One region of the Rhizobium sp. P2_G2 genome, then DNA from elsewhere that is predicted to be linked to it. Evidence: riboswitches for the same ligand, from Rfam matches in the RefSeq annotation. Region 1 holds a riboswitch; each other region holds the start of a gene.

Region 1 (4,010 bases):
TGACACCCCGACCCGGCCACCAGATACCCGCCCTCGCCAGCACCTGCGCACTCTCTGGCCTCTCGCCCGCCGAAATCAGCGTCTCGGCATAGCGAACAAACCGCCCGATATTCTCCGCCCCACCCTCGACCAGATACGCCCAAAGCGCCTCACAATCCGCCCTCGCCGCTGTCGACCACGGCTCGAGCCCGGCATCCGGCCGATCATCACCCGGCAGCACCGCTAACGCAAAACCATGCGCCTGCGCCCCAGCCTTCAAAGCTTCGATCAGATAGGAGAAATAGCTGACACCACCCAGCGCCCGGAGAACCACCAACTTCGCATGCCGCGCCGTCTTGTCGACCCACATATCGATCGACATCGGATGCTTGAGGCTCGCCAGATTGACCAACCGCCATGCAGCCGCGCCCTTGTTGGCCGACGCTGCGACGCTGGCGATCTCGGTATCGGCGGCGGACAGGAAGACGATATCGCCCGGCGACTGGCCGAGATCAAAGGCCTCGTCGCTGTCTGATATCGAACCTTTCTGGGCGAGAAGAAGATGCATTCGCTAAAACCTATTCAATCCAACGCCATTCACCCCAGCGCTTTGATCTCCCGCATGATCGCTTCATCATCCATCTCGTCATGCAAACCGATCACCACCAGCCGTGTGCCGCGCGTCTCCCCCGGCGTCCAGGCGCGGTCGAAATAACTGTCGATGCGCGAACCGACCGCCTGGATCACCAGCCGCATCGGCTTGCCCTTGACCTCGGCAAAGCCCTTGAGGCGCAGGATGTCGTGACGGTCGATGATCGGCTTCAGCTTTTCGATGAAGGCGGCCGGCTCGTCGACAGCACCAAGTTCGACGACAAAGCTTTCGAACTCGTCATGATCATGCGCGTGGCCGTCGCCCTCGTGCTCCAGTTCGTGATGCGATTTGCGGTTGGAAATATCGTTCTCGGTGCCGATGCCCAGGCCCAGCAGGACGGAGGCCGGGATGTCGCCGTGGCGCGATTCGATCATCCGCGGCTTGCGGGCGGTGGCGCCGGTGACGATGGCGCGCACCGATTTCAGGGACGCCTCGTCAAGCAGGTCGGCCTTGTTGAGCACGATGAGGTCGGCGGCGGTCAATTGGTCCTCGAACAGCTCCTCGATCGGGCTTTCGTGGTCGAGCCCGGCATCGTTGACGCGCTGGGCGTCGAGCGCGTCATGATCATCGGCAAAGCGGCCGGCGGCGACGGCGGCACTGTCCACCACGGTCACCACGCCATCGACGGTTACCGCTGTCTTGATACCCGGCCAATTGAAGGCGGCGACCAACGGTTGCGGTAGCGCCAGGCCCGATGTCTCGATGACGATATGGTCGGGCCGGTCCTTGCGTTCAAGCAGCTTTTCCATGGTCGGGATGAAGTCGTCGGCCACGGTGCAGCAGATGCAGCCATTGTTGAGCTCGATAATGTCGTCCTCCGTACAGGCCTCGGCGCCGCAGCCCTTGAGCACGTCGCCATCGACGCCGAGATCGCCGAATTCGTTGATGATCAACGCGATCTTGCGGCCGCCGGCATTCATCAGCATGTTGCGGATCATCGTCGTCTTGCCGGCGCCGAGAAAGCCGGTGATCACCGTGGCGGGTATCTTCTGCATGGTCTTATCCCTTCATCTTCAGCGGCAATCCGGCCGCCACGAAATAGACGTCGCGGGCTTTCGCCGCGATCGATTGGTGCAGCCGGCCGGCATGGTCGCGGAAATCGCGCGCCATGCGATTTTCCGGCACGATGCCAAGCCCGACCTCGTTGGAGACCAGGATCAGCGTGGCTTTCGCTTGCCCCAGATGGTCGGCGAGCGCGGCAAATTCCGGCGCCAGCGCATGCTCCTCCATCATCAGATTGGTGAGCCAGAGCGTAAGGCAGTCGACGAGGACGACATTTCCCGGATGATCGACGGACCGAAGCGTTGCGACAAGGTCTACAGGCACTTCATGCGTCGTCCAGGCGTCGCCGCGCTGCACCTTATGATGTGCGATGCGGTCCGCCATTTCGGCGTCCCAGGCCCGACCAGTGGCGACATAATGGCGCGCAAGCCCGCTCTCGGCGGCCAGCCGCTCTGCAAAAGACGATTTGCCGGAGCGCGCACCGCCCAGGACGAATACGCTGGCAGGAGAAGAAAGAGCGGCCATCACGCGAAAACCGCGAGGCTATTTATACAGCCGCAAAGGCTGCGAACAGGATCGGGCGCCATCACAACCTCCGTGCTGCTGGCCAATAAAAACCGGGCGAGAATGCCCCTTGCTTGTCTGGCAGGTCTCCTGGCTCGCGGTTGCCACGTGGATTTCTCACACGCTATCGACATCCCCTCGCCTTCCCGGAATTTGGGCGCTGCGCAGACCGACGATTCGTAGAAGAAGAGGCGTCCAGTCCGTGTTGCCGTAGCGTCATTCCAGTGGCTTTGAAGCGACCTCTGCCCCATTTCGCGCCTGCGGCACCATGCCGTTTATCCGCGATATCGACGTCGATCACTCCTGGGGATGCCTCGCCGCTCTACAGTCGCGGGGTCGGCCGGGATGACAATGCCCTGATTGGGTCCATTCGTCCCGTTCCCTTTTGATCCCTGGGGCAAAGCCTTTCGGGAACCAAACATCGTCAAGAACTAGGGATTCCGTTGCGACAAGTCAATCGCATCTGCGACATTGTCGGCGGCGGTTTGGTTATGCAGCACCCATCTTGCGGCTCGCCCGGCGGGCTTCATAGAGCGACTTGTATCGGGCATATTCCTCGGCGCGCAGGATATGCCCCGGTCCCCAGGGCTTGGCAGTGCCGGCAAAATGCAGGATGCCGTCATTGCCAGTCGGTTCCTGCGCCGGTACGGCGTTCCAGATCGGATCGAATTCGGCGCGATTGGACCGTGCATACATGTTGAGCGCGTCCTGATCGTTCATGGCGAAATTCTCGACCAGCGGCACGGTCAGGCGCGAGGATTGGTCGTCACGCATCTGCGCCAGGTTCATCAGCGTCACACCGGCGTTGAAAGCCCGGAAATCGAGTCGTCCACAGGCATGCAGATGGCGGCGCAATTGCCAGGCCTTGGCGCTCTTCATCCGGTAAGTGGCGCGCTGCAAGAGGTCGTGACCCGTCCGCCAGGACAAGGGAATGCTGCTCTTGCCTGCCAGAGGCGCATCGCCAAGGTCCATGTCGTAGAGCTTGGCCAGATCGCCCTGGATGACGATATCGACGTCGAGATAGATGATCTTATCGACGTGCCCGAGCAAATCCGGCAGCAGCAAACGGTCGATCGTCGATGCGGTCGTGTGCTTGAGCAGGTTCAGATCGTCGGTATAGTTCACCTTGTCGAAATCGTAGATGGTGAACTGCGCTTCCGGGAAATCAGCGGCCAGATCCTCGAAATAGCTGCGCGCAATACCGCGGGCCAGGACGTGGAAAATGGCCGGCCGCGAGAGATTGCGGACCGCCGACTCAATCGTCACCGGCAGCATGTCGCAAAGATTGGCGTCGAGCGCGAAGGCGCCAATGACAGGATTGCTCCCCTCTGCAACCGGGTTGAGCGTATAGGCATCGGCGCGCAGCGCAGTGACGATAGCTCCGATGTCGAAGGACGGCTCCGGCCAAGCCGGAAAATCCGCGCAATAGGCGTCAGCTGCTGCAAGGTCTGCTTCGCAGATATTGCGCCATTTTTCGTAAACGCGCTCCTCGCTGGCGCCGTTGAAGATCAGCCGCAGGATCAGTTCGATCTTCTCGGCAACATTGCTGCGCATGCGTTCGAAGCGCGGCTTGCCGAGCCGCATCAGGCCTTCGAAGCGCACATCGCCCTTGTTCTTCGGCTTGAAGGTGACATCGAGGCCAATCGAGGTGCAGGGAAGATAGCAATGCAGCCGCGACGTCGCGATCTTCGAATAGCGCCGATAGCCGTTGAGCAGCTTGGTCGCAGCGTCGAGCGCATCGACGAGCTTCATTTCGCGCACACCGTCTTCGGCCTGCGTATAGGGCACGGCGTTGAGACTGGCAAATTCGTCG
Region 2 (4,010 bases), on a different contig from region 1:
GCGCATTGCGGATCGTCTCGTCGAGCGTCCAGGTGTCGAAGAATTTGCAGCCCGCGGCGTCGGCAACGCGCGCGGAACCGTCGCGTGAACCATGGTCGAGCACGATCACGTCGCTCACCAATCCATCCACCGCGCCCGACACCAGCACCGCCAGCGTATGCGCCAATTCCGGCTCGTTATCCCGGCATTCCAGCAAAACAGTCAGCATGGTCAATCGTTATTACAACAGCCCTGAAAATGCCAGTCGGCAAATTTGTTCTTGCATTGTTCTCGTTTTGAAGATAGGAAAATAATCATGACGGGGCAGAGAGTCGCCTCGCAGGAGTTGCCCAATGATCAATCTGTCTCTTTCGAGGCAGGCCGCATTCGCGCCTGCCAACACGGCAGAGCTTGCCGATGGTTTGCTGAAGGAAAGCGGTCTGCGCATTGATATTGACCGCCGTCGCGGTCGTGGCGCCGGCATCAACCCGTCCGGCCGCTTCGAGCCGCAGGAGCGCGAAGTGCTCGATGACGGCTGGCAGACAATCGAAACGCTGGAGCCGTTCAAGACCGAAGTGCAGGTGGAAAAGCCGCGCGCGATCATCACCCGCAACGAAAGCCCGGACATTCCGTTCGACCGTTCGATCAACCCCTATCGTGGCTGCGAACATGGCTGTGTCTACTGCTTTGCGCGGCCGACGCATGCCTATATGGGCCTGTCGCCGGGGCTCGACTTCGAAAGCAAGCTGTTTGCCAAGCCGGATGCGGCAAAACTTCTCGAACGCGAACTCTCAAAGCCCGGCTACAAGCCGAAAGCCATTGCCATCGGCACCAATACCGACCCTTACCAGCCGATCGAGAAGGAATGGCGGATCATGCGCCAGATCCTCGAAGTGCTGAATGCGGCGAATCATCCGGTATCGATCGTCACCAAGTCGGCGCTAGTCATGCGCGATATCGACATCATCGCCAAAATGGCGGAGCGCGGCCTGGCACGAGTCGGGATTTCGGTGACGACGCTCGACCGGCGGCTGGCACGGCTGATGGAACCGCGCGCTTCGACCCCGTCGAGGCGGCTGGAGGCAATCCGGGCGCTGACCGAGGCTGGCGTGACGACGGCAGTGATGGCAGCGCCGATGATCCCTGCGCTGAACGATCACGAGTTGGAGCGCATCCTCGATTCAGGCGCTGCTGCCGGCGCCAAGGAGGCAAGCTATGTGCTGCTGCGCCTGCCGCTCGAAGTCAGCCCACTATTCCGCGACTGGCTGCTCAGGAATTATCCGGACCGCTACCGGCACGTGATGAGCCTGATCCGCTCGATGCGCGGCGGCAAGGATTACGATGCGGAATTCGGCAAGCGGATGAAGGGCGAAGGCCCCTATGCCTGGCAGATCAGCCGCCGATTCGAGCTGGCAGCCAAGAAGCTCGGCATTCGCAGGACGCGCAGCATGCCGCTGAACACGGAGCTTTTCGTGCCGCCGAGCGGTGCGGGCGTACAGCTCAGCCTGCTTTAGGTCTTTGTTTGTGCATGTCTTGGTCGATCCGGGGCGGCCCGCCTGCCGTACCGGATCGGCGAAAACTTCAGTGTCTCACTCGCACCCTGCCCGCATCAGGCCGAGGCACTGAATTCCGCGCCGCCGGCAATCCCTGTCCCGCCGGCCTGCGCACCCAGTCCTAGGAACGCCGCCCTCGTTCCGGGACTTGCGGGGAATCGGTGGAAGTGTCATTTGAACCCGCATGAGACTTCTCGCCGATTCCCTGCCCCTGGAGGAAATCGAGCCGGCTCCAACGTTCCGGTTCGAGCAGGGATTGATGCGCGACGGCTACCGGCTGGTGGCCGGCATCGATGAAGTCGGCCGCGGCCCCTTGGCCGGTCCGGTGGTCGCAAGTGCCGTGGTGCTTGACCCCGACAATATCCCTGATGGCCTTAACGACTCCAAGCAATTGACGGCGGAGCGGCGCGAAGCGCTCTACGAGCTCATTCTTGCCAGTGCGCTCGACGTGGCAATCTCGTCCGTCTCAGCGCCAGAAATCGATAGGATAAATATCCTGCGGGCAAGCCTCGAAGCCATGCGCCGTGCGGCGCATTCGCTGCATAGCCGTCCGCATTTTGCCATCATCGACGGCCGCGACGTAGCGCCCGGCCTGCCCTGCCCCGGCAAGGCGATCGTTTCCGGCGATGCACGGTCCCTGTCGATTGCCGCGGCGTCCATCGTTGCCAAGGTGACACGCGACCGGATGATGGTCGCGGCAGGCCGCCGCTATCCGGGTTATGGCTTTGAATTCCATGCCGGCTACGCGACAGAGTTCCATCGCAATGCCATTGTCGAGCTTGGCCCCTGCGCCATCCACAGGATGACATTCCGCCCGCTGCGGAAGGATTGATTGCGGCATTCGAGGTCGGCGTACCGCTTGCCTCCCCTCACCGCTTCTGCTTAAACAAGTGTGTCCGGTGCCCAGAATATGGGAGAATCGGGAAGCCGGTGTGATGCCGGCGCGTGCCCAACGCTGTAAGGGGGATGGGCTGCCGGGCTTTTGCCTGATGCCACTGGGAAACCGGGAAGGCTGCAGCGCCAGATGATCCCAAGCCAGAAGACCGGCCGGACATGATAGACGCGGGCGCGCGGACGGCGCCAGCTGAGAAGGCATTCCGTCGGGGATTGACGATGCACGCCTCCATTTCTCGCCACCTTGCGGCGGCCGGTCCGTTTTCCGAATCCGAGACCGCAGCGGTCTACCGCGCCATTCATTCGCGCCGCGACGTGCGCAATGAATTCCTGCCCGATCCGGTGCCGGACGATGTTCTTCATCGCCTGCTGACAGCGGCCCATGCCGCACCGTCGGTGGGCTATATGCAGCCGTGGAACTTCATGGTCATCCGCGACGAAGAGAATCGGCGGGCTGTCCATCGCATCTTCCATGATGCCAATCTCGAAGCCTCCGATCGCCTGGAGGGCGAGCAGAAGCGCCGGTATATGTCGCTGAAGCTCGAAGGCATATTGAAGGCGCCGGTCAATCTCTGCATCACCTGCGACCGTAAGCGCGGTGGCGACTTTGTCCTCGGGCGAACGCATAACCCCAACATGGACCTCTATAGCACCGTCTGCGCCGTACAGAATTTCTGGCTTGCCGCGCGTGCGGAAGGCGTCGGCGTCGGCTGGGTCAGCATTTTCGACCATGACCGGCTGAAGACGCATCTCGGCATTCCCGAAAGCGTCGAGATCATCGCCTATCTCTGCGTCGGCTATGTCGAACAGCTCTATACCTCACCGGAACTGGCGGTGAAGGGCTGGCGGGAGAAAATCCCGCTCGACAAGCTGATCTACCGGGAGCGCTGGCCAGAGGCCTCGCATGTCCTGTCATTCTATCGCGAGATCGAATGCCGCAAGAAATGAAAAACCCGCCTCGGTGACGAGGCGGGTTTTAAAATGTGCTGGCAGTTGTCCGCTTGCGCTTAGTTGAGGCGCGCCTTGACTTCGCCGACGGCCTTGTCGAACAGGCCATTTGACGTATTTTCGTCCAGCTTGCTCGCCATCAGCTTTTCAGCGGCGGCGACGGCCAGGTCGACGGCAGCCGAGCGGACAGCGGTGATCGCTTCGTGCTCGGCCTGCTTGATCTTCTGCTCGGAGAGCGCAGTGCGGCGGGCGACATAGTCGGCCGTCTTCTGCTTGGCCTCTTCGGCCAGCGCTTCGGCCTCACGCTTGGCGACAGCGACGATCTCGGCAGCTTCCGCTTCGGCTTCCTTGCGCTTCTTCTGGTATTCCGCCAGAAGCGACTGGGCTTCTTCACGCAGTCTCTTGGCGGAATCGAGCTCATCGGCGATCTTAGCGGCACGTGCATCGAGGCTCTTGGCGATCATGCCTGGAACCTTGAGGTAGATCACGACGCCGAGAAAAATCACCAGGGCGACTTGTGCCCAGGTCTGGGCCCATAAAGTTGCATCCATGACGAACCTCCCGATCAGCCCTTGGCAGCCGCGACCGCGGAAGCGGCATCGGCCTTGTTTACGGATATGCCGGCAAGCGCTTCGA
Region 3 (4,010 bases), on a different contig from region 1:
GCAGATGCCGGATTCGCATGCAGCAGGAATACGAACGCCTGCCAGGCGTGCCGCCTCAAGAATAGTCTTGCCCGGTTCGCAAACCACCTCCTCGTTCGAGCCGAGGAAGCTGACGGTCATTCCGGCGGCCCTGCCCTCGATTGTTACATCCTCAGCCTGCTTGTGGACGCTCTCGGCAATCGACGTCGCGCCAAAGCTTTCCTGATGATAGTGCCCCATGTCGAAGCCTTCGGCGCGGATGATCCCGCTCACAGCGTTCATGAACGGCTCCGGCCCGCAGCAGAAGACCTCGCGGCCCATGAAATCCGGTACCAGCATCGACAGTTTGTGGCGATCGAGGCGGCCCATCAGGCCTGCCCATGGCGAGGCGACGGATCGCCCTTCGGGCAGGAAGCCGAGCGACAGGTTCGCCATCCGCTTAGCCAGTAATTCGAGCTCCTCGCGAAAAATGATCTCCTCCGGCCGCCGCGCCGAGTTGAGAAAGACGACATCCGCGCCTGGCGCGCAATCCGACAGCCAGCGCAGCATCGACATCATGGGTGTGATGCCGGAGCCGGCTGAGATGAATAGGTATTTCTTCGCCTGGTGGCGCGCCAGCGTGAAGTGGCCACTAGGCCCATAGGCGCGGATGCGGCTGCCCGGCTTGACGTTGTCGAACATCCATCGCGTGCCGACGCTGTTCGGCTGCGCCTTGATGGTAATGGCGATGGCATAAGGCCGTGACGGCGAGGACGAGATCGTATAGGTGCGATGCAGGTCGCCGCCCTTGGCACGTAGTTCGACGGTGATGAACTGGCCCGACATATAGCTGAACCAGCCTCCGCCCTCGACGGCGAAGGTAAAGGTCTTCACATCCGGCGCTTCGTCGACGACGCTGGTGCAGACCAGCATTTGGCGGGCGGAATTCCATGGTTTCGATTGATCGAGCGGCAAAGCCGCTGGCGTGACGCCGGTCACCATCATGTTCATGGTGCCCTCCCGGTCAGGCGACGGAGCGGAGTGCGGGCTTATCCTTGCCGGCCAGCCGCTCTTGCATGAAGCTCGCATACCAGTCGACGAACTGGATCACGCCGCCTTCATGCATTTCCGAATAAGGGCCGGGCTCGTAAGCCGGCGAATGGATGCCGCGCGCATTCTCCTCGACGATCTGCCGATCCTGGTCGTTGGTCTCGGTCCAGACATGAATGAGTTCATCGAGGCGATAGTCGATGCCCTCGACGGCATCCTTATGCACGAGCCACTTGGTGGTGACCGCGGTTTCCGTGGCGCTGATCGGCAGGACACGGAAGGTGATGGCATGGTCGCTGAGGATGTGGTTCCAGGTGGTCGGATAGTGGTAGAGCAGCAAGGTACCGATCCGATCCATGTTGACATTGTCCGAAAGCCGCATCTGCACGGCTTTGCGGCCAGAGATCGTGTAGCTGATCGCCTCGCGCAGTAGCGGCATGCGGGTGGTGCGATACTGGCCTTGCTCATCGATGACGAAGGCGCTCGGCAGGCCGGCGGCTTCGCATTTCTCCCAGTGTGCGGCGATTTCCGGATCGTCCTTGGCGCCGTTGACGCCGCTGACAGTCGGCGCTTCCGGGAAGGTCTTGCAGAGCTCCGGGTGATTGCCGGCGCAATGGTAGCACTCCCTGTTGTTCTCCCAGACGAGCTTCCAGTTGCCTTTCTCGATGATCGTGCTCTCGTAGGCGACCTTGGCGTCGCGCAGCCGATGCGGCAGGAAATAGGGCTCCATCATCGCCCGGAACGGTGCGAAATCCATCGGCTGGTCGGCGAGCGAGATGAAGAGATAGCCACCGGCCAGTTCACAGGCGACCGACTTGAGGCCGAAACCGGTCTTGTCGAAATTCTCGCCCATCTGCCGGGCGAAGAGCAGCGATCCGTCGAGATCGTAGGTCCATTGATGATAGGGACAGACAAGCTTCGCCGCCGAACCCTTGTGATCCTGGCAGACACGCGAACCGCGGTGGCGGCAGGAATTGTGGAAAGCCTTGATGTTTCCGTCGTTGTCTCGAAGGATGACGACAGGATAGGCACCGACCTGGACGGTGAAATAATTGCCCGCAGCGGGGATTTCGCAATCGTGACCAATGAAGAGCCAATCCTTGTACCAGATATGCTCCAGGTCCTGCTGGTAATAGTCTGGGTCGATGTAGAATGGCTGAGCGAGGCTGAAGCCGGGTTTGCGGGTCTTCAGCCGGGAAAGCATTTCGGAACGGATATCCATGGTCGGTCCTCGTCGGGTTCAAGGACTGGGCATGGTGGACATAGGGAAACGTGCAGCCGTCGCGTTCTTCGGATTAGGGTTTCCGACGCCACGAGCCATCCGCCTCTTGACCGCCCACCGCGATCAGTCGAGTTAAAATCCCGAGGCTGGTTTCCGGGCTCCAGAACCGTCCTTTCGGACCTTGCGACTCCTTCCCAGGCTGTTGGCCCAGTGGACTCCCGTCGCAATTACGTTCTGCTACCGTTGCGGGGGCAGCGCCGGATTTTAACCGGCTTCCCAATTCTCCGGACGATTCCAAGAACCGTCCGGCACCTCAAGCATCCTCATGAGACCACAGATGATGCGGCATCGCAACGTCATTTGCGACAGCGCGATGGCGTAGCCACAACAATCTGGAGGCTTTATTCCGCTGCTTCTGCCGTCGGTTCCGGAATGTAATTCAGCACCGGCCCGAGCCAGCGCTCGACCTCTGCGACAGCCATGCCCTTGCGCGCCGCATAGTCTTCGACCTGGTCGCGCTCCACCTTGGCGACACCAAAATAATAGCTTTCCGGATGGCTGAGATAGATGCCGGAGACCGATGATCCCGGCCACATCGCATAGCTTTCCGTGAGGCTCACCCCAGCCGTGTTTTCTGCATCCAACAAGCGGAAAAGCGTCGCCTTTTCCGTATGGTCGGGCTGCGCCGGGTAACCCGGCGCGGGGCGAATGCCCTGGTAGGGTTCACCGATCAATTCATCCGGCGCGAACTCTTCATCCATCGCATAGGCCCAGAATTCCTTACGCACGACTTCGTGCATGCGCTCGGCGAAGGCCTCGGCGAAACGATCTGCCAGAGCCTTGACGAGAATCGAAGAATAATCGTCATTGGCCCGCTCGAATCGTTCAGCGATCGCCACTTCCTCAATACCGGCGGTGACGACGAAGCCGCCGACATAGTCCGGCTTGCCGGACGAGAGCGGGGCAACGAAATCCGAGAGCGCCACATTGGCCTTGCCGTCACGTTTGGTCAGCTGCTGGCGCAGCGTGAAGAAGATGTCGAGTTCCTGACTGCGACTTTCATCGGTGAACAGGCGAATGTCATCACCGACCGCGTTGGCGGGCCAGAAGCCGATCACTGCTTTGGGTGCGAACCACTTCTCCTCGATGATCTTCTGCAGCATCGCCTGCGCATCGTCGAACAATTGCCGCGCCGACGCACCCTGCTTCTCGTCCTCGAGGATTTGCGGATAGCGGCCTTTCAACTCCCAGGTCTGGAAGAACGGTGTCCAGTCGATATAGCGGGCGAGTTCGGCGAGGTCCCAGGTGTCGAACACGCGTCGGCCGAGAAATGTGGGCATTGGCGGCTGGTCGTTCGCCCAGTCGATCTTGTGGGCGTTGGCGCGGGCAGCGGCCAGGCTGACACGTTGCTTGGCAGCCTCCGCCCTGGCGTGCTGGTCCGCCACTTTGCGGTATTCGGCGCGGATGGCGTCAACATAGCCCTGCTTCATATCGGCGCTCAGCAGGCTGCCGACAACGCCGACCGCGCGCGAGGCATCGGTGACATAGACCGCCTGGCCCGCCTCGTAGCGCGGATGGATTTTCACCGCCGTGTGGACGCGGCTCGTCGTCGCGCCGCCGATCAGCAGCGGAATGTCAAAACCCTGCCGCTCCATTTCCGAGGCGACATGCACCATCTCATCGAGCGATGGCGTGATCAGGCCGGATAAGCCGATGATATCGACATCCTCCGCCTTTGCCGTTTCGAGGATTTTCGTCGCTGGCACCATGACGCCGAGAT

The links. A riboswitch is a leader RNA that binds a small molecule or an ion and turns the genes downstream of it on or off. The one in region 1 is predicted to bind cobalamin.
Region 2: it holds a riboswitch for cobalamin, as region 1 does, so the genes downstream of both, bluB (5,6-dimethylbenzimidazole synthase) here and cobU (bifunctional adenosylcobinamide kinase/adenosylcobinamide-phosphate guanylyltransferase) in region 1, are expected to answer to the same signal.
Region 3: it holds a riboswitch for cobalamin, as region 1 does, so the genes downstream of both, AC1D06_RS17290 (aromatic ring-hydroxylating oxygenase subunit alpha) here and cobU (bifunctional adenosylcobinamide kinase/adenosylcobinamide-phosphate guanylyltransferase) in region 1, are expected to answer to the same signal.

Annotation. Positions count from the first base shown of each region.
Region 1 is NZ_JBFUFF010000109.1:15,921-19,930, reverse strand. It holds partial or broken gene AC1D06_RS36325 (cobaltochelatase subunit CobN) at 1-547, opposite strand, end outside; gene cobW (cobalamin biosynthesis protein CobW) at 577-1,626, opposite strand; gene cobU (bifunctional adenosylcobinamide kinase/adenosylcobinamide-phosphate guanylyltransferase) at 1,631-2,158, opposite strand; cobalamin riboswitch at 2,261-2,631, opposite strand; gene AC1D06_RS36310 (glycosyltransferase) at 2,687-4,010, opposite strand, start outside.
Region 2 is NZ_JBFUFF010000010.1:108,451-112,460, forward strand. It holds gene AC1D06_RS11060 (glycosyltransferase family 2 protein) at 1-208, opposite strand, end outside; gene AC1D06_RS11065 (PA0069 family radical SAM protein) at 333-1,493, shown strand; gene AC1D06_RS11070 (ribonuclease HII) at 1,717-2,364, shown strand; cobalamin riboswitch at 2,413-2,598, shown strand; gene bluB (5,6-dimethylbenzimidazole synthase) at 2,646-3,374, shown strand; gene AC1D06_RS11080 (F0F1 ATP synthase subunit B) at 3,434-3,925, opposite strand; gene AC1D06_RS11085 (F0F1 ATP synthase subunit B) at 3,940-4,010, opposite strand, start outside.
Region 3 is NZ_JBFUFF010000021.1:72,273-76,282, forward strand. It holds gene AC1D06_RS17285 (FAD-binding oxidoreductase) at 1-969, opposite strand, end outside; gene AC1D06_RS17290 (aromatic ring-hydroxylating oxygenase subunit alpha) at 983-2,230, opposite strand; cobalamin riboswitch at 2,358-2,561, opposite strand; gene metH (methionine synthase) at 2,632-4,010, opposite strand, start outside.